Regions from separate parts of the Pantoea sp. E2023-21 genome, predicted to be linked through region 4. Evidence: predicted binding sites of a transcription regulator. Region 4 holds the regulator's gene; each other region holds the start of a gene.
The links. Region 4 encodes LexA, which represses DNA repair genes until DNA is damaged. Its sites were predicted from a motif close to TNCTGTATGTACATACAGNA; they were not measured.
Positions count from the first base shown of each region.

Region 1: a site for LexA is predicted at 2,257-2,276, ahead of sulA (SOS-induced cell division inhibitor SulA). Genes of this name have one in related genera too.
Region 2: a site for LexA is predicted at 3,548-3,567, ahead of dinB (DNA polymerase IV). Genes of this name have one in related genera too.
Region 3: a site for LexA is predicted at 3,059-3,078, ahead of ACRQ84_RS04180 (metal-dependent hydrolase). Genes of this name have one in related genera too.

Region 1 is NZ_CP195344.1:605,933-611,165, reverse strand. Features, by position in the region: gene yccS (YccS family putative transporter) at 1-1,448, shown strand, start outside; gene ACRQ84_RS02865 (TfoX/Sxy family DNA transformation protein) at 1,445-2,074, opposite strand; gene sulA (SOS-induced cell division inhibitor SulA) at 2,297-2,788, shown strand; gene ompA (porin OmpA) at 3,138-4,205, shown strand; gene matP (macrodomain Ter protein MatP) at 4,279-4,746, opposite strand; gene ACRQ84_RS02845 (AAA family ATPase) at 4,800-5,233, shown strand, end outside.
Region 2 is NZ_CP195344.1:23,820-29,052, forward strand. Features, by position in the region: gene fadE (acyl-CoA dehydrogenase FadE) at 1-981, opposite strand, end outside; gene lpcA (D-sedoheptulose 7-phosphate isomerase) at 1,225-1,806, shown strand; gene ACRQ84_RS00135 (class II glutamine amidotransferase) at 1,855-2,622, shown strand; gene dpaA (peptidoglycan meso-diaminopimelic acid protein amidase) at 2,593-3,336, opposite strand; gene dinB (DNA polymerase IV) at 3,580-4,635, shown strand; gene pepD (beta-Ala-His dipeptidase) at 4,797-5,233, opposite strand, start outside.
Region 3 is NZ_CP195344.1:870,189-875,421, forward strand. Features, by position in the region: gene osmE (osmotically-inducible lipoprotein OsmE) at 1-263, shown strand, start outside; gene ACRQ84_RS04170 (DUF6515 family protein) at 323-706, opposite strand; gene ACRQ84_RS04175 (L-cystine transporter) at 903-2,294, opposite strand; gene ACRQ84_RS04180 (metal-dependent hydrolase) at 2,448-3,038, opposite strand; gene kduD (2-dehydro-3-deoxy-D-gluconate 5-dehydrogenase KduD) at 3,179-3,940, opposite strand; gene kduI (5-dehydro-4-deoxy-D-glucuronate isomerase) at 3,954-4,790, opposite strand; gene hxpB (hexitol phosphatase HxpB) at 4,948-5,233, opposite strand, start outside.
Region 4 is NZ_CP195344.1:3,601,258-3,606,490, reverse strand. Features, by position in the region: gene traF (conjugal transfer protein TraF) at 1-65, opposite strand, end outside; gene zur (zinc uptake transcriptional repressor Zur) at 516-1,037, shown strand; gene ACRQ84_RS16880 (CsbD family protein) at 1,111-1,323, opposite strand; gene dinF (MATE family efflux transporter DinF) at 1,488-2,810, opposite strand; gene lexA (transcriptional repressor LexA) at 2,946-3,560, opposite strand; gene ACRQ84_RS16865 (diacylglycerol kinase) at 3,666-4,034, opposite strand; gene plsB (glycerol-3-phosphate 1-O-acyltransferase PlsB) at 4,162-5,233, shown strand, end outside.

The sequences.
Region 1 (5,233 bases), 1.1 Mb from region 4:
ATCGCGGTTCACGCAGCACGCGTCGCAGCCTGCATTACTATTTTGTTGCGCAGGATATTCATGAACGTGCCAGCTCCTCGCATCTGCAATACCACCTACTGCGCGACAATTGGCGCTATAACGAGGTGCTGTTCCGCTTCCAGCGTTTGATGAATATGCAGGCGCGGGCCTGCCGGCAACTGGCTGAGACTCTTTTGCTACGCCAGCCGTGGCATCACGATAGCCATTTTGAACGCACCTTTGAACGACTGGAAACCGCGCTGCAACGGCTTCAGCAAAATGAGCCGCAGGATCCCCATATTCATGCGCTCTTTTGGTTGCTGCGCAATCTGCGCGCCATTGATGCGCAGCTAGCATCAATTGAGTCGGAGCAGATGCTGGCAGAACCGTCACCGCACAGCGATCACCATCTATCGCGTGAAGGGCTTAGCGGCTGGGCGGATATCCGCTTGCGCCTGAGTCGCCATCTCAGCCCCAACTCTGCCCTCTTTCGCCATGCAGTGCGAATGTCACTGGTACTGTGCGTTGGCTATGCCTTCATTCAAATCACTGGTGTCGATCGCGGTTACTGGATCTTGCTGACCAGCCTGTTTGTCTGCCAGCCCAATTACAACGCCACCCGACGACGCCTCGCGTTGCGAATTGGTGGCACGTTAGCCGGCATCGCCATCGGCCTGCCGGTATTGTGGCTGGTGCCATCGATTGAAGGTCAGCTGGTGCTGATTGTTCTGAGCGGTGTGCTGTTCTTTGCTTTCCGTCAGATTCAATATGCGCAAGCCACATTGTTTATCACCTTGCTCGTTCTGCTGTGCTTCAATTTGCTGGGAGAAGGGTTTGAAGTAGCGTTGCCGCGCGTGGTGGATACCTTGCTGGGCTGCGGTCTGGCATGGCTCGCCGTCGCCTTTGTTTGGCCAGATTGGCGTTTCCGCAAAATTACTGCCGTCGCCGATCGTACGCTGGATGCTAACTGCCGCTATCTTGATGCCATTATGGAGCAGTATCATCAGGGGAAAGACAATCGCCTCGCTTATCGCGTAGCTCGTCGCGATGCACATAACGCCGATGCTGAGCTGGCATCCGTGGTGTCCAATATCAGTGGTGAACTCAAGCTGCAACAACCGCTGCGTGAGAATGCGTTTCGTCTGCTATGCCTCAACCACTCCTTTCTCAGTTATATCTCCGCATTGGGAGCGCACCGCGAGCGTCTCGCGGATAGCACCTTACTTACCTTACTGGATGATGCGGTGTGCTTCATTGAAGATGTGCTACAAATCGAACGTGTCACGGATGCACAAGCTGCAGACATGCAGCAGGTGCTTATGCAACGCATGAGCGAAATGAAGATTAGCCCGGATGCACGCGCACCGTTAGTCATTCAGCAATTGGGATTGTTGGTTGCGCTGATGCCCGAAATTGCACGTCTGCGTCGTAGCCTCGTTAATAACTAAGGTTGTAAATGCTCCGCCGCAGCATGTTGGCGGAGCATTTTGAGATACCAGGCGTATAACTCCTGCCTGATTGCGCCGGGTAATGCCGCTTCATGATGTCCAGAAATTGCACCTTCCAATGCCAGCAACGTTTTTAGCCCTATGTGCTTATTCACCGCGCGCAATTTCAACCAGCATTGCCGCGATCCTGTTTCACACAGCAGCTGCACCGAACTGATCCCCACCTTATGTAGCATCAACTCCAAACGCAGGCTCAGATTTGGCAGGTCTTTCAAACGTAGCGAGACAAGTCTGGTCGCGATTTCATCCTGCGCAGCACGAAGAGAGCTGGCTGATAAATGCAGTAATTGCTCTGGATCTTGCCACAGCTGTTTGTCGACTTTGAAATAGCTTAAGGTCACCGGCACGCCACGCTTACGGTATACCAGCGGTTCCAAAGAGCGCTGCGCGTTGTAGACGTGAAGCGCCTCGCTGGCGCGCAGATAGAGTGCATCCTCATTGATGTAAGCAAAAATCACCCTCTCAACAGTCAGCGCGTAACCCCCAAATTGCGTACGCGATTCGATTTTGCCTAGTGCAGCCAACTGCGTTTTTGATTGCTCAACTACTGGGTTATATCTCTTCATAATGCCCCCTTCATTGGATTCCATGCACGGGAAATTTCCTATAAAAGCTCGCAGATTCATCTGGTTAGAAGATAAAAAAAACGATTTAGCTGTTCAATGAATAAAAGCGTGTGGGACAGAACTTGTGCAGAAATTGCGAGGCGTTTTCAGAAATTGAGGTTGATCTTTATCCAGGAAGCCATTACTGTATATTCATACAGTTCATTACTGAGTGATTAAATTATGCGTACTCATTTCTCTGGCCCTGCTGATCGTTCTCATCGTTTCGCTTCACCAAGCTTAACGCAACCTTCGCTGGGTGGAATCACTGAACTGCGCTCCAGCGAACAACCAGAAATGATGCAACTTATGCTGCTACCGGTACTAAAACAGCTGAGCGAGCAATCACGCTGGCAGTTGTGGCTCACGCCGGCTCATAAGCTGAATCGCAGTTGGATGCAGCAGTCGGGATTGCCGTTAGACAAGAGTATGCATATCACCGAATCTGAGCGTTTTAACACCGTTGAAAGTATGGTTAAGGCGTTACGTACAGGCAATTACAGCGTCGTGCTTGCCTGGATTCCGTACGAATTGAGCGATGAAGAGCGTTTAGAATTGGAACAAGCTGCAGCAGAAGGTGAAGCGCTCGGTTTGATTTTGCGTCCGCAAGGACGTCAATTTGCTCATTCCAGACAACCTAACCCAACAAAAATTCCCTCAGATTTGTTTCATTAAGTAAATCCAGGAATTTTCTCAGCATTTTTTTTGCAAAAGTTGCATCTAAGCTACTGATTCTTTTCCCGCCAGCTATGACAATGGCTTAGACGCTTTTTTGTTTTCTAATACCGAAGATTTTGCCATGTGATTTGTTAAAATGTGTGTATAAATCCCTGTTTTTTTGCTGCGCAGCGTCACATCATACTTGTAAGTTTCCAATCTCGTTGTAGACTTTAGCTCGCCAGGGTGCTCAATAACCTCCGTTTTTTCGGTAGAGTCAAAAGCGAGCGTTTAGACCCGGCGAAGGATTAACACAAAGAGCAACCTTTTTGCTCATTGCCTATTTGGATGATAACGAGGCGCAAAAATGAAAAAGACAGCTATCGCAATTGCAGTGGCACTGGCTGGCTTCGCTACCGTAGCGCAGGCCGCACCTAAAGATAACACCTGGTATACCGGTGCTAAACTGGGCTGGTCTCAGTATCACGATACTGGTTACTACGGTAACGGTTACGCGAACAACGATGGTCCAACTCACGAATCTCAGCTGGGTGCTGGTGCATTCGCAGGTTACCAGGCTAACCCGTACCTGGGCTTCGAGCTGGGTTACGACTGGTTGGGCCGTATGCCTAACAAAGGCAACCAAGTGAATGGCGCGTTCAAAGCACAAGGCGTTCAGCTGGCCGCTAAACTGAGCTACCCAATTACCGAAGACTTCGATGTCTACACCCGTCTGGGTGGTATGGTATGGCGTGCTGATTCAACTCAAAACAACAACGGCGTTCGCATCAGCGACCACGACACCGGCGTTTCTCCGCTGGCTGCTGTTGGTGTTGAATACGCACTGACCAAAAACTGGGCGACTCGCCTGGACTATCAGTGGGTTAACAACATCGGTGACGCAGGTACCGTTGGTGCACGTCCAGACAACAGCATGCTGAGCGTAGGCCTTTCTTACCGTTTCGGTCAGGATGAAGATGCAGCGCCAGTTGTAGCTCCGGCTCCAGCTCCAGCGCCAGTTGTTGAAACCAAGCGTTTCACCCTGAAGTCTGACGTTCTGTTCACCTTCAACAAAGCTTCTCTGAAGCCAGAAGGTCAGCAGGCTCTGGATCAGCTGTATAGCCAGCTGAGCTCAATGGATCCAAAAGACGGTTCTGTTGTCGTACTGGGCTTCACCGATCGCATCGGTTCAGAGCAGTACAACCAGAAGCTGTCTGAGAAACGTGCTCAGTCTGTAGTTGATTACCTGGTCTCTAAAGGTATCCCAGCTAACAAGATCTCTGCACGCGGTATGGGCGAATCTAACCCAGTTACTGGCAACACCTGTGACAGCGTGAAAGGCCGTAATGCCCTGATCGACTGCCTGGCGCCAGACCGTCGCGTTGAAATCGACGTGAAAGGTATCAAAGACGTTGTAACTCAGCCACAGGCTTAAGTTATCACGCAGTAAAAAACCCCGCTTCGGCGGGGTTTTTTTATGGCTGAATGTAATGAGAGTGAAAAGAATTTTATTCTTTTTCCGAACCGCCGTTACCCAGGATCGCTTGCAAGTCTTGCTTCAGGGTCGTCATCTGACTGGCGTACTTCTCTTTGCGCTCGGCATCTTCAATCAGCTGCACAATGGTTTCTGACAGCGTGTTACTGCGCCGCTGCGCCAATCCCGCCAAACGCTGCCACACCAGATATTCCAGATCGATAGATTTCTTGCGCGTGTGTTGATGCTCAGCATTGAAGTGACGCTTTCGGCGTGCACGTATCGTCTGCTTAAGACGATTGTCCAAATCCGGATGAATATGCTGCGCGATCCACTCATTAACCTCGACCGGGCTATTCTCCATCGAAAGCAGCGTATCGACTGCAGCTTGGGCCGCACTAAGCTCTAGATGACGAGTGATCAGTTCACCCTCCCGATGCTTTTTCACCAGGTATTTCCACTTCCATCCACTTTCAAGATTTTCGAGTTGCTGGTATTTCATCGGAATCTCATCGTGATCACGTAACAAACTAAGAATAACAGCTTTTTTCCTGGATGCAGCAAGGAAAAACATGTTGCAGCAGTCACAATCCGGGCCGGAACTCCGCCGTGATTAACCGGGTTGATTCCTGTATAATCGCGCTTTTCCTAAATCAGACTAATGCGAATATTTTGACCAGCACTCAAATTACGTGGCAAGCCCTGCAGCCGGATAGCGACCGCTACCAATCCATTTTCTCGAATGTCTCACTGGAAGATTGCGATAGTCTTGCCGCGGTTCAGCCGCGTCTGCTGAATGCGCTGGCGCATTTGCATCATCAAACGTTGGGATTCCCGCTGCTGTTATTACGCAGTCAGGAAAACAGTGATTACCTGGCTTGCATCGCCGATGCGGCACAACGCTTCCAGCCGGATGAAATTTCCCTCTATGGCGGCGACTATCATGTGATGGGCGATACCGTTAGCCTGCTGGCGCCTACCGATATCAA
Region 2 (5,233 bases), 520 kb from region 4:
GCGCTGGCCGATCTCCACACCCGGTGTCTGGGTTGGGATCAATGCGCAGGTGATGCCGAGTTCTTCAGTATCGCCCAGCAGATGATCCGGATCGGAGAGTTTAAACGCCAGCCCAAGCACGGTGGCAATCGGTGCCAGCGTGATATAGCGCTTGTTCCAGGTAAGACGCATGCCCAACACTTGCTGACCTTGCCACTCGCCCATGCACACCACGCCGATATCGGGAATTGCGCCGGCATCAGAACCCGCTTCCGGGCTGGTCAACGCAAAGCAAGGAATCTCATCACCGCGCGCCAGGCGGGGCAGATAATGATCTTTCTGCTCATCGGTACCGTAATGTTGCAGCAGTTCGCCTGGGCCAAGTGAGTTAGGTACGCCGACGGTGATGGCCAGAATACCGGACACGCCCGCCAGCTTCTGCAGCACACGCGCCTGCGCATAGGCTGAGAATTCCAGGCCGCCATACTCTTTCTTAATGATCATGGCGAAGAAGCGATGCTGTTTCAGATATGCCCACAGCTCCGGCGGCAGATCGGCCATTTCATGAGTGATTTCGAAGTCATTCGCCATGCGGCAGGCTTCTTCAACCGGGCCATCAATAAAGGCTTGCTCCTCTTCAGTCAGGCGCGGCTGCGGGTAATTGTGCAGCTTCTGCCAATCCGGTTTGCCGCGGAACAGATCGCCTTCCCACCACGTGGTACCGGCGTCGATCGCCTCTTTTTCGGTGCGCGACATCGGCGGCATCACTTTCTGGAAACTGTGCAGCGCCGGTTTAGAGAACAGGCTGCGGCGCATCACGGGCAGGTTAAACGGCAGCAGAATGATCGCCAGCGGCAGTAACATCCATGGCGTCCACACGCCCGCCGCGGCCAGCGCGCCGGTCCACAGCAGTAAGATGACACTGCTGAGTAGCAGTGAAATCTGGTGGTAGAACAAAACGCTAAGCAGAATCAGCGTCGCAACGATTGAGGCAACCAACATAATGAACCACTCCATAAGTAGTAAGAGGTCTGACCTGTTATGGGTGTAGGTTTAGAATATGGGATAAAATTTATCAATCTGTTTACATCGCAATTACAACGCATCTCACAAATTCGTTGCAGGATGCGCAACAACTGCCAAACTTCCTCGAGACGCCGCGCTTTTCCTTATTGCGGGCGCTTTGCGGCTTACTCCCATTCCGTTAAACTTGCCGGGTCAATCTTTCCTCTAAAGGACATCTCTATGTATCAGGACATTATTCGCTCAGAACTCAATGAAGCAGCCGATACGCTCAATACGTTCCTGAGTGACGAAGCCAATATTCACGCGATTCAGCGCGCCGCCGTTCTGCTGGCCGATAGCTTTAAAGCGGGCGGTAAAGTGCTCTCCTGCGGTAATGGCGGCTCGCACTGCGATGCGATGCATTTTGCTGAAGAGTTAACTGGCCGCTATCGTGAAAACCGTCCTGGCTACCCGGCGATTGCCATTTCTGATGTCAGCCATCTCTCCTGCGTCAGCAACGATTTTGGTTACGACTACGTGTTCTCACGCTATATCGAGGCGGTAGGGCGCGAAGGTGATGTGCTGTTGGGGCTGTCCACCTCCGGTAACTCAGCCAACATCATTAAAGCCGTTGAAGCGGCACGCGCGAAGGGGATGAAAGTGATCACCCTGACCGGCAAAGATGGGGGCAAAATGGCAGGTTCAGCGGATATTGAAATTCGTGTACCGCACTTTGGCTATGCCGATCGCATTCAGGAGATCCACATTAAAGTGATCCATATCCTGATGCTGTTGATTGAAAAAGAGATGGTTAAGTCATGATGCGTTCCTCTCGCCGCGTGTGAGAGGTGCTAACTTAAGGCGGTTGCTATGTGCGAATTGCTCGGGATGAGCGCCAATGTCCCAACGGACATCTGTTTCAGTTTTACCGGTCTGGTGCAGCGTGGCGGTGGAACCGGGCCGCACAAAGATGGGTGGGGCATTACCTTTTACGAAGGTAAAGGCTGCCGCACCTTTAAAGATCCGCAGCCGAGCTATAACTCACCGATTGCCCGTTTGGTGCAGGAATATCCGATCAAATCGCATTCGGTAGTCGCGCATATCCGCCAGGCGAATCGTGGTGAAGTGTCGCTGGAAAATACCCATCCGTTCACGCGTGAGCTGTGGGGCCGTAACTGGACCTACGCGCACAATGGCCAGCTCAAAGGATATCGACAACTGGATACCGGGCCTTTCCGCCCCATCGGTGAAACTGACAGCGAGAAGGCCTTCTGCTGGATGCTGCATAAACTCACCGAGCGCTATCCACGCACGCCGGGCAACTGGCCAGCGGTGTTCCGCTATATTGCCGAGCTGGCAGCGGAAATGCGTGGGAAGGGCGTGTTCAACATGCTGTTATCAGACGGGCGCTACTTAATGGCGTTTTGCTCGACCAATCTCTATTGGATTACGCGTCGCGCGCCGTTTGGCAAAGCCACGCTGCTCGATCAAGATGTGGAGATTGATTTTCAGCAGCAGACCACGCCAAAAGATGTGGTGACGGTGATTGCCACGCAACCGCTGACGGGAAATGAAACCTGGCACCGGATAGTGCCAGGCGAGTGGGCATTATTTTGTCTGGGTGAGCGCCAGGAATGATTTCGAGGCAGCATCCAGCGTCGAAATCGCTGGCGTGTTGTTCACCGCATATTGACCGGTTGCCGTCACGTTCACGGTGGGCGGCACACGGTACTTCGCAAAGTAGGCATAGCCCGGCTGCAGTTCACGCCAGAAGGTAATGTAAGTCGAATAACGGTGGCGCTGCATGTTGCTGTCTGTCATGCGGAATGGATAGATGTTGACCTGAATCTCCTGCTGACCATTACGCAGTGCGGCGTTGGTGTAGTTGAAGATCTCATCCATTGACGCATTGGTCATCGCGTAGCAACCAATCGATACGCAATCACCGTGAATCATTAAATAGTTACCGTCATAGCCTTTGGCGCGATCGTATTGGTTGGGAAAACCGGTATTAATGGCGCGATAAAAACGGCTATCAGGTTTTAACTGGTTTAGCTTGACGTTATAAAAGCCTTCCGGACTTTTGAAATCGCCCTGGCGACGTTTAGGCCCTAAACCGCCAGAGAAATTACAGATGCGATAGCTGTCCAGCAAACGATATTCATTGCCGATTTTGCCGTACAGTTCCAGCGTACGCTCTTCCTTGAAAATCTGAATAAATACAGGTGTACCAATTAATTGTTTCTTTAACTCTTTGCTCACCGGAGCCAGCGGTTGCGTAGGCTCGGGGTTAATTGCCCAGCTAAGGGCTGGCATAAGAATCATCGCAAGCAATAATGCGATTCTGCCCATTCTGTAGATACCTTGAAGTGAAGAGAGACGATGACGCTAAGCGTCCGGGTATTGCATTATCGGAAATATCCGCTATCGCAGCGCAACATTAACATTGTCTGGCTTTTAATCAAGCCGATGTCTTAGAAAATGGCGCGTTCCTAAAAGGAATACGACCCTATATTTGTAAACTTTAATCTCTCACTCAACATTTATTGCCGATAATTTTCTCTACTGTATACTTACCCAGTATTCGGAGGGCGTATGCGCAAAATTATTCATGTCGATATGGACTGCTTTTATGCAGCGGTTGAGATGCGCGACGATCCCTCTTTACGTGATATTCCTATCGCTATCGGTGGTAGCCGTGTGCAACGTGGGGTAATCAGTACCGCCAATTATCCGGCACGCAAATATGGCGTGCGCAGCGCGATGCCAACGGGCATGGCGCTCAAACTCTGTCCGCATTTGCGGCTGCTGCCTGGCCGTTTTGAGGCGTATAAAGAAGCTTCCCATCAGATCCGTGACATCTTCTCGCGTTACACTTCGCTGATTGAACCGCTGTCGCTGGATGAAGCCTATCTGGATGTTACCGATAGCCTGCACTGTCATGGCTCGGCCACGCTTATGGCACAGGCGATTCGCGCCGATATCCTGCGTGAAACCGGCTTAACCGCTTCCGCGGGTATTGCGCCGATTAAGTTCCTCGCCAAAATCGCTTCCGATCTCAACAAACCCGACGGGCAATATGTGATTACACCGGACGCGATGGCCGATTTTTTACTGACGTTGCCGCTGAGCAAAATTCCTGGCGTAGGTAAAGTCGCAACCAAAAAGCTGGAAGAGATGGGTTTGCGCACCTGCGCCGATGTGCAGCGTACCGATCTGGTACTGCTACTTAAACGCTTTGGCAAATTTGGCCGCATCTTGTGGGAACGCAGCAACGGCATCGACGAGCGAAATGTGGTGGTCGAGCGTGAGCGCAAATCGCTCGGCGTTGAGCGCACGCTGATGGAAGACATCCATAGCTGGGAACAGTGTCTGGAAATTATTGATTTTCTTTATGCTGAGTTGGAGCGCCGTTTAACGGCCATCAAGCCGGATAAACAGATCGCAAGGCAAGGCGTAAAGCTGAAGTTCAACGACTTCCAGCAAACCACACAGGAACATGTTTGGCCGGTACTGAATAAAGACGACATTATTGCGGTAGCGCGTCAGGCGTGGGATGAGCGTCGGGCAGGGCGCGGCGTACGGCTGGTGGGATTGCATGTCACGATGGTTGATCCGCAGCTGGAGCGGCAGTTGGTGTTGGGATTATGAAAATGCGGCATCGATAAAAAAACCGACCGAAGCCGTAATGCCGCTCACATAAGCAATAAATCGACGATATATGCTGGTGCGCATGAATGCGCACCCTACGAAAACTCAGCGAATTAAACGTAGGGTCGCCATTCATGGCGACCAATCAACAAAGCATAAATTTACGCTTTTTCGGGCACCACGCTCAGCAGCCCGGTCAGCAGTTTCCAGTACAGACCGACGCTCTCGATGTGTACCTGCTCATCCGGTGAGTGCGGGCCGGTGATGGTTGGACCGATCGAAACCATATCCATATTCGGATACGGCTTTTTGAACAGACCACACTCCAGACCGGCGTGAATCACCTGAATGTTTGGCGTTTTGCCAAACAGCGCTTCATAGGTTTTACGCGTCAGCGCCATCACCGGTGAATCGGCATCGGGCTGCCAGCCAGGATAGCCGCCTTTCGGTGCGCTTTTTGCGCCCGCCAGCTCGGCCAGCGAAGTCAGAACTTCCACTACCCAATCTTTGCCGGTATCGATCAGTGAACGAATCAGGCAGATGATTTCGGCATTGTCGCGATCCATGGTCACTACGCCAACGTTCAGCGAGGTTTCCA
Region 3 (5,233 bases), 1.4 Mb from region 4:
AAGCTGAAAGCTACGTAACCAAACCGGTTGTGAAGGATGTAAAAAAAGGCATGACGCGTGATCAGGTTCGCCAGATTGCCGGTCCAGCCTCTACCGAAATCACCATGGTTCACGCACGTGGTACGTGCCAGACTTATGTGATTGGCGAGCGTGATGGCAAACCGCAGACCTACTTCGTGAGCTATAGCGACACCGGTCGCGTAATGAATTATGGTTTCCAGAGTTGTAAAGACTACGATACCGATCCGCAAGCGGCTCAGTAAACGCAGCAGAATAAATAATAAACGGCCCGTCATTGACGGGCCGTTTTTCGTTGTGGCACTTATAAGCCGTAAGGGCGTGGCACTTCAATATAATCCCCGCCGATTTCGCGCTGGTAGTAATGACCCTCCTGCACGTAATAACGCTTACCGTTAAAATCCAGCACGCGCATACCACCGCCCGGTGGGGCTTCAGGCGGTTGCACCACCACGTAGGTGTCGCCCTGGCGTTGATAATAATTGCCGTTCAGCATGTAATAGGTCAGGCCGCCTAGCAATACTGCCGTTGCCGCTTCCGGTAAGAAACGCAGCGGGCCGGGGCCGCCCCAATGCGGACCTCCACCCCAATGCGGAGCTGGACCGGGGCCCCAACCGCCGGGATGGGCGAAACTGATAGCTGGTGTTAACAAGGTTAACGCCAGCACCGAGGCGATAACTGTTTTCATCGGTGATTCTCCTGCTGTGACTTACAGCAGAATTGGCTTTTCACTGGTAAAACTCAAGCAAAAAGCGGCCGATTTTTCGTCTGTTTACCATGCTTAACGCTATCCTGACGCAGCCGCCATAATTGAGGGGGATTAGGGAGAAGGGGGGATAAAAAAACGGCAGGCCACTGGCCTGCCGTTGTCGTGATGAGGAAAGTTAGCGATGTGCTAATTCGGCGTGTTCGTCGCTCTCCAGCACTTTCTTGTCGGTCAAACCGAGCCAGCGGCTGGTGAGTGAACCGGCGGTCATGGAACCATTGACGTTGAGCGCGGTACGGCCCATATCGATCAGCGGTTCGATGGAGATCAGCAGCGCGACTAACGTCACTGGCAGGCCCATCGCTGGCAGTACAATCAACGCGGCGAAGGTTGCACCGCCGCCAACACCGGCCACACCGGCAGAACTCAGCGTTACGATACCCACCAGCGTGGCAATCCACATTGGGTCGAACGGGTTAATGCCAACGGTTGGTGCAACCATCACTGCCAGCATAGTGGGATAGAGACCGGCACAACCGTTCTGACCAATAGTGGCACCGAATGAGGCTGAGAAGCTGGCGATAGATTCTGGCACGCCAAGGCGACGTGTCTGCGTTTCCACGTTCAATGGAATACTGGCTGCGCTGGAGCGGCTGGTAAAGGCAAAGGTGATCACCGGCCAGACTTTACGGAAGAAGCGCATTGGGTTGATGCCGTTGACCGACAGCAGCAACGCGTGCACGGCAAACATGATCGCCAGACCAAGATAAGAGGCCACCACGAAACCACCCAGTTTAATGATGTCCTGTAGGTTGGAGCCGGCCACCACTTTGGTCATCAGCGCCAGCACACCGTACGGCGTCAGCTTCATAATCAAACGCACCAGCTTCATCACCCAGGATTGCAGGGTATCGATCGCCACCAGCACGCGTTCGCCTTTCACCTTGTCATCTTTCAGCAGTTGCAGCGCTGCTACACCGAGGAACGCGGCGAAAATCACTACGCTGATGATCGAGGTTGGATTGGCGCCCGCCAGATCGGCAAACGGGTTTTTCGGGATGAAGGAGAGCAGCAGCTGCGGCGTGCTGAGGTCAGCTACTTTGCCAACATAGTTGCTCTGAATCGCGCTCAGACGCGCGGTTTCCTGTACACCTTGCACCAGACCTTCGGCGCTCAGACCAAACAGGCCAGTCACTAACACGCCGACCAGAGCGGAGATCGCGGTAGTAAACAGCAGCACGCCAATGGTCAGCACACTGATTTTTCCCAGCGATGAGGCGTTATGCAGACGGGCCACCGCGCTCAAAATCGAGGCGAAGACCAGCGGCATCACAATCATCTGCAACAGTTGAACGTAACCGTTACCGACGATGTTGAACCAGCCAATCGACGCTTTAACCGTCGGGCTGTTTTCGCCATAAATGGTTTGCAGTGCCAGACCGAATGCTACACCAAATACTAAACCGGTCAGCACGCGCTTTGACAAGCTCCAGCTTTGGTTGCCAATGCGGTTCAACAAAATCAGCAGCGCGATAAACGCCACGATATTAATGATTAGGGGAAAATCCATGCTCAACTCCAGAGTGTGACATGCCATCCCGTTGGAATGGCACGAAAAACAGTAAGTCCCCGTTAGGGAATATTGAGAATGTTATCAGTTCAGAACGGGGCAGACTTATACCCAAAAGGAATGGTTTATAACTTTATCTCTTGATTCGGCTGGTTATTGACCGTTTTGACCATTAACCAGCCGACCGACGCCATTTTGTAGCGTATTGAAGAGCTGTTCCGGCCATCCATTGGCACCAAAAGAGGGCAATCCGGGCGGGAACCACAACGCATACCCGACCAGCGCCAGGCAAAGTGCCCGCTCCAGTTGGTTACCTTTCTGGCTTTTAAGTATCGGCAACCGAAAGCGCCAGCGACAAGGCCACAACAGCGGCACACCTGCAGGCGTTAACATATCGGCGACGATATGGCTAAGATAACCAAGCGTCATACCTTGCAATACATCGGCCGGAAGAAACCAATCGGCGGGTACATTGATCTGGAATAGCCACAAACTTACCGCGACCGCCAGCAAACTGTGGGTAAAACCACGGTGACCAAAGGCGCGGGCGATGGGGTGCGACAGCCACCTCAATCGCTGGCCTAAAACGGACTTGGGGTGATCGATATCGGGTAGCAGGCAGGTCAGCAGCGCAGCAGGGACTAAATGCCACCAATCGGCGCTGGCCAGCACTGGCGTCAGCTCCGCGCGCTTGGCAAAAATGGCGCTGGCAATGGCAAAAATGATATGGCCTTCGGCCGTCATGATGAAACCTGGCTGCATAAAACTGTCGATGCATCCAGTATAGGGATTTATCCAGTGAATGAGAATGGTGACGCTGTAACGAAGCGTTAATATTTTTCACTTTCCCGCGTCACAATGACGCGGGAAAAGAATGGGTTATGTTAGCGCGCTAACCAACCGCCATCGACCGCTAAAGTATAACCCTGCACATAATCCGATGCGCCAGAGGCGAGGAACACAACCGGGCCCATCATGTCGTCCGGGATGCCCCAGCGACCTGAGGGTATACGGCCCAAAATTTCCTCGTTGCGTGATTCATCGCTGCGCAGTTGTTCCGTATTGTTGGTGGCCATATAGCCTGGTGCAATAGCGTTGACGTTGATACCGTGCTTCGCCCATTCGTTAGCCATCAGGCGCGTTAAACCCATCACCGCACTTTTTGATGCGGTGTAGGAAGGCACGCGAATGCCCCCCTGGAACGAGAGCATTGAGGCAATATTGATGATTTTGCCGCCGTTGCCTTGTGCAATAAACTGCCTTGCGACCTGCTGCGACAGGAAGAACAGGCTTTTACTGTTGATGTTCATCACATCGTCCCAATCCTGTTCGCTGAAGTTGAGCGCATCTTCGCGGCGAATAATACCGGCGTTATTCACCAGAATATCGATGCGTCCGGCATGTGCCACCGCTTGTTCAACAATGTGCGGCACAATGGAGGGTTTGGTAAGATCGGCCTGAATCGCCCAAAAACGGCGGCCTAATGCTTCAACTTTCGCTTGCGTATCATCTGGTCCTGCGCGATTGACGCCAATAATGTCACAACCTGCCTGCGCCAGACCTAGCGCCATGCCTTGCCCCAACCCGGTATTGCAGCCGGTGACCAGCGCGATTTTGCCATCAAGATTAAATGCGTTAAGAATCATAATTCGCTCCTTGTTAGCGCAGCGCGCTGATGCTGACGTGGTCCATGTCATCAAATACCTGGTTTTCGCCCACCATGCCCCAGATAAAGGTATAACGCTGTGTTCCAACGCCCGCGTGAATTGACCAACTCGGTGAAATTACAGCTTGTTCGTTATGCACTAATAAATGACGCGTCTCTTGCGGCTGGCCCATCATGTGGAACACGGCACTGTCGTCGGCCATATCAAAGTAGAAGTAGACTTCCATGCGGCGTTCGTGGGTGTGGCATGGCATGGTGTTCCACAGATTGCCATCGTCAAGGCGCGTTAGCCCCATCGTTAACTGGCAGGTTGGTAACACGTCGGGCACGATGAATTTATTAATGGTGCGACGATTCGAGGTGGCGGCATCACCCAGCGTGGCTTTTACTGCCTCATCGAGGGTGATTTTTTTGTCCGGATAATGGGTATGTGCCGGCGCGCTGTTATAGTAAAACTTCGCCGGACGGCTGGCATCGCTGCTGCGGAAAATCACGCTCTGTGCGCCTTGCCCGACATATAACGCTTCCTGATTACCTATCTCCCAGGTATTGCCGTCCACTTCAATTAAACCCGGTCCGCCAACGTTAATCACGCCGAGCTCGCGGCGTTCGAGGAAGTAACTGACGCCCAGCTGTTTGCCCACCTCATGACCGATGGTTACCGCTTTCTGCACGGGCATCACGCCGCCAATGATGATGCGATCGATATGGCTGTAAGTGAGGGTGTAATTGTCGGCGTCGAAAATTTTGTCGACCAAAAACTCGCGGCGTAAGCCGTCGGTATCCAGGGTTTTGGCATGCTCGCTATGAATGCTTTGACGAATGTCCATCTCAGGCCTCTCAAGGGTCAATGGAAGTGGTCCCGATGCGGGTCTTTGGGCATCTTAGGCAGGATGAGATGGTAATTCAATAAAAATGAAACGATGTTTTATTTATTTGCGTGTGCGATCAAGTTGCATAAAAAAGCCCGCGTTGTGCGGGCTGTGATTAACCGTGCAGATGCTCAGGTTTGAGCTGGGTTAAATCATCAAGAATTACATTGGCTAATGCCCAGCGGGCATCAGCACGATGATCGGGCGCCGGCACCACAATCGAACGCATGCGTGCGGCTTTGGTGGCAATCATGCCGTTAAAGGAGTCTTCCAACGTCACGCAGTTAAGCGGATCGATGCCCAGTTTGGCAGCGGCGTCGAGATAGACCTGCGGATGCGGTTTACTGTATGGCAGGGTTTCAGCCGAAGCCAGCACATCAAAGTATTTGCGCAGGTCAAAC
Region 4 (5,233 bases):
AGAAATACTGCATTCAAACCAACAAGATAAGCTACTTTTTTGTGCCTGAATAATGTCTTCACCATGAGCCTGCCATCACCTTTGAAATGTCGCTGAATCACTCACCGACTGAAAGTTTAGTTAGCCGCTATTCTGAACGCTGGCTAACGCTTCATTGCTGTGAATTGAAAGGAAATAGCACTGCTATTCGCAGAATTGGATGCGTAAGCACCACTCCGCTGTTTTTATATGCAGAAAAATTACTAGTGGGTAGTTTGATACCAGAAATTACTTAAGGCCTTTTGAACCATAGCCGCTAACCAGGTGAGTTGCAACGCAAAAGCCTGCTACCGTTACGCTGTCTGGCGGGACGCTTTTTACAGGTTAAACCGTTGAGGCAACATTAGCGGACAAAATAGGCTGATAATTTATTGATTGATGAGAATTTTCTTGCGGATTTTAAGGATAATAAGCAATCACAGCAGGGCAAAAATTTGTGTGATAAAATAACATCACCTGCTACCCGGAGAATACTTATGTCTAACCTCACGCCCGAACAACTTCTTACTCAGGCAGAATCACTGTGTCTTGACCGCGGCGTGCGCCTCACCCCTCAACGCGCCGAAGTGTTGCGTTTGATGGCAGAGCAGAATGGTTCGATAAGTGCTTACGATTTGCTGGATCAATTACGCGTCAGTGAGCCCCAAGCTAAGCCCCCCACCATTTACCGCGCGCTTGATTTCCTGTTGGAACAGGGGTTCATTCATCGTGTTGAGTCGAATAACAGTTATGTGGTTTGCCATCATTTTGATGAGCCGGCACATACTTCGGTAATGCTGGTGTGCGACGGTTGCGCGGCGGTAAGCGAAAAACATGCTCATGGCGTAGAAAAAACCATAGCGGCGCTGGCAGATCAGGCGGGATTTTCACTGCGTCATACGGTGATTGAAGCTCATGGCTTGTGTGAGAATTGTGCAGAGGTTGCGGCTTGTACGCATCATGAAAGTTGCGAACACGACCATCAGGTTGAAGGTAAAAAACGGGTGAGAAAGGCGTAATGGGCACTTCCATGTGCCGACCCGATCATAACGACCGGTGGGTAGGAGCATCATCCGTAATAGGGGAAATCGACTACCAGCGGTAATCTTTGTTGTGGGTTTCCCATTCTTTCACTTCGGTCTCTGCTTGGTCTTTCGCATACCCGTAGCGTTCCTGGATTTTACCGACAAGCTGCTCGCGTTTACCTTCGATTACGGTCATATCATCATCCGTAAGCTTGCCCCACTTTTCCTTCATTTTACCTTTGAACTGCTTCCAGTTTCCGCTCGCTTCGTCTTTGCTCATAATAATCCTCCACTTCATCCTGAGTGAGATAGATATATTGCCTGCCTATCAGGCGATATACCCACACAACGCGCTACTCATTTGCGCCGTATAAGGTAATTGTAGTAGCCGTTTCGTAGTTTGCAGAGAATTACAGATTAATCTGTAGTTTACGCTTCGCTTATTCAGGCATTGAACCAGCTATTACGTTGCCAGTGCCCACGCCAGATTACCCACAGCGAGAGCCCACGTAACGCGAGAAATACCGTCACCGCCAGCCATAAACCGTGGTTGCCCAGCCACGGCAGCGTCAATAGTGATAAGCCATAGCCGATTGCCGCTATCACCATGCTGTTACGCATTTCACGGCCACGCGTTGCGCCAATAAACATGCCATCCAGCAGATAGCACCAAACACCAACCAGCGGCAGAATCACTTGCCAGATAAGGTAGCGATCGGCCATTTCGCGCAGCGCTTCCAGTGAAGTCAGCATCGCCACTATCTGCGGACCCGTAAAGGCATAAATCAGCGCAAATATCACCGCAACAAAACAGGCCTGACGGCAGGCCGCATGCCAGATAAGCAATAATCGACTGCGATCTTTGGCCCCAACGGCCTCACCGGAGCAGGCTTCAACTGCGTAGGCAAAACCATCCAGCGCGTAAGCAGTAAAAGTGAGGAACATCAGCAGTACAGCATTGACCGCTACCACATCCGGTCCAATACGCGCACCAAGAATCGTGAGCGAGGCAAAACAGATTTGCAGCATTAAGGAGCGCAGCATAATGTCGCGATTAAGGCGGAACAGCCGTGCCGCATCGCCGCGCCAGCTGCTTTTTAGCAGAGTAAAGTGGATACCGCGCATTTTCAGCACACGCGCCACCATCCACAGCCCCACGCCCAGCGTGACATATTCTGCCAGTGCGGTTGCCGCCGCCGCCCCGGCCACGCCCCAATGCAGTTTGAGGACAAACAGCAGATCAAGCAGGATGTTGACCAGATTGCCAATGATCAGCAGCACCATCGGCGCACGTGCATACTGCACGCCCAGCAGCCAGCCGAGAATCACCAGATTGGCTAAGGTCGCTGGCGCACTTAGCCAGCGAATCTCAATGAATATTTTCGCCTGGTGTTGCACTTCCGGGCTGCCACCCATCAAGGCTGCAGCCAAACTGCTTACCGGCGTCCGCAGCACCATAAACAGCACCCCAAAAACCAGCGCAATCAGCAGCGGTTGCGTTAAGGCGCGCGCCAGCGCGGTTTTATCATTAGCACCAAATGCCTGAGCGGTGAGTCCGGTCGTGCTCATGCGCAGGAACAATAGGAGCATAAAGATGAAGCTGGTTGCCGTCGTGCCAACCGCGACACCGCCCAAATAGATAGGGCTATCGAGATGACCAATAACGGCAGTATCCACCACGCCCAATAACGGGACGGTGATGTTTGAAAGGATCATCGGCAGCGCCAGCCGCCAGAGCGTTTTATCTGAAGAGGAAAACAGCTGCATTCGCCCATTCCGTTGTTTGCGGTAATCAGCGTAATGGCGCCAGAGTGAGCCGCAGAAAGAGTCACAGAGAAGTAAAACAGCAGACTGCGGTTAGCGCATGATACGCCACCGCAGTGGGTGAGGCTCAGAAACTGATTAGAGCCACTCGCCGTTGCGCACAATCCCGACAGCCAAACCTTCAACGGTTAGCGACTGCTCACGGGTATCAACGACAATCGGCTGAAAATCGGTATTTTCTGGCAGAAGATGAACAATCGCACCCTGCTTTTTCCAGCGTTTCACGGTGACTTCATCATCAATGCGCGCCACTACAACCTGGCCGTTACGCACTTCCTGAGTTTTATGCACCGCCAACAGATCGCCATCCATAATGCCAATGTCTTTCATCGACATACCGCTCACGCGCAACAGAAAATCAGCGCTCGGTTTGAACAGGTTAGCATCCACCTGGTAGTGGGCTTCGATGTGTTCCTGTGCCAGCAAGGGCTCACCGGCAGCGACGCGGCCAATCAGCGGCAGACCTTCGCTCGGTTCTTCTTCCATCAACAGGCGAATCCCGCGCGATGCGCCGGAAACAATTTCAATTACGCCTTTACGCGCCAGCGCTTTCAGATGCTCTTCAGCAGCATTGGGCGAGCGAAAACCCAGTTGCGCAGCAATTTCCGCACGCGTTGGCGGCATGCCCGTCTGGTTAATATGGTCGCGAATCAGGTCATAGACCTGTTGCTGCCGTGCAGTTAACGCTTTCATCCCGCCCCCTGGTTGTTTATACAGTCGCTGTGAGTATATACAGGTATTGGCGAAATGAAAACCGTAACAGAGGGAAAAATCAGCGGTTTGATGAATCTGGAATCCCTATCTCAAATGCGTCCAGAGCAGCGCGATCCAGACGAACAGAGCCAGTAAGATAGTCAGTAATACGGCAGCCGATCCCATGTCTTTGGCACGGCCCGCGAGCGGATGTTGCTCTTGACCAATGCGGTCCACCACCGCTTCGATAGCGCTATTAAGGATCTCAACGATGATAACCAGCACCACCGAGCCAATCATTAAGATGCGGGCGATGGTATCTACATCCAGCCAGCAGGCCACAAGAATAGCCACCAGCGCGGCAACGGCTTCCTGCCGAAATGCGGCTTCGTGCTGCCATGCGGCGCGTAACCCCTGCCAGGAATAACCGGCGGCTTTCACTATTCTTACTAAACCGGTGACGTTATTTGCCATGTCTATGGAACCCTTGAACTATTTTGACGTCAATGTGAGGGCAGTTTGAGGCGGCAGAGCCACAGACCTTCGCTGCGCTTTCTGGTATGCTTGCCGCGCTTTGCTAACAAGAGGCTTAAAGTTGTCTATGTCAGGTTGGCGTAAACTCTATTACAAATTATTGAATTTACCACTCTCTATTTTGGTAAAAAGTAAGGTCATTCCGACCGATCCCGTCTCTGAGCACGGGATCGATCCGACACGTCCTGTGATGTATGTTTTGCCTTATGATTCAAAGGCTGACCTACTCACGCTGCGTGCTCAATGCCTGAAACATGATCTGCCCGATCCGCTGGCTCCGCTGGAGATCGATGGCACCCTGCTGCCGCGTCACGTGTTTATTCACGATGGCCCACGCGTCATTCCCTATTTCGTGGCAAATCCCGAATCGGTAAAGCTGTTCCACGATTATCTGGATTTGCACCGCAGCAACCCGCATCTTGATGTGCAAATGCTGCCGGTTGCGGTGATGTTTGGTCGCGCGCCGGGACGTGAAACATCCGGTGAGTCCACGCCACATCTGCGTATTCTCAATGGTGTTCAGAAGTTCTTCGCTATTTTGTGGCACGGCCGCGACAGCTTTGTGCGCTTTTCGCAAACCGTTTCGCTGCGCCAAATGGCGACCGAACACGGCACCGATAAGTCGATTGCGCAGAAGCTGGCTCGCGTGGCGCGTATTCACTTTGCCCGCCAACGTCTGGCCGCAGTCGGTCCGCGTCTGCCTGCGCGTCAGGATCTCTTCAATAAACTTTTGCAGTCCAAAGCGATTGAAAAAGCGGTAGAAGATGAAGCGCGCAGTAAAAAGATTTCCCATGAGAAAGCCCAGCAGAATGCCATTGAAATGATGGAAGAAGTGGCGGCGAACTTCTCTTATGAAGCCATTAAAGTCACTGACCGCGTGATGGGATGGCTGTGGAGCCGCCTGTATCAGGGCATCAACGTTCATGGCGGTGAGCGCGTGCGTCAGCTGGCGCAGGATGGTCATGAGATTGTCTATGTGCCGTGCCACCGCAGCCACATGGATTATCTGCTGCTCTCCTACGTGCTTTATCATCAAGGACTTGTACCGCCGCATATCGCGGCGGGGATCAACCTGAACTTCTGGCCGGCCGGCCCGATTTTCCGGCGTTTAGGCGCGTTCTTTATTCGTCGTACCTTTA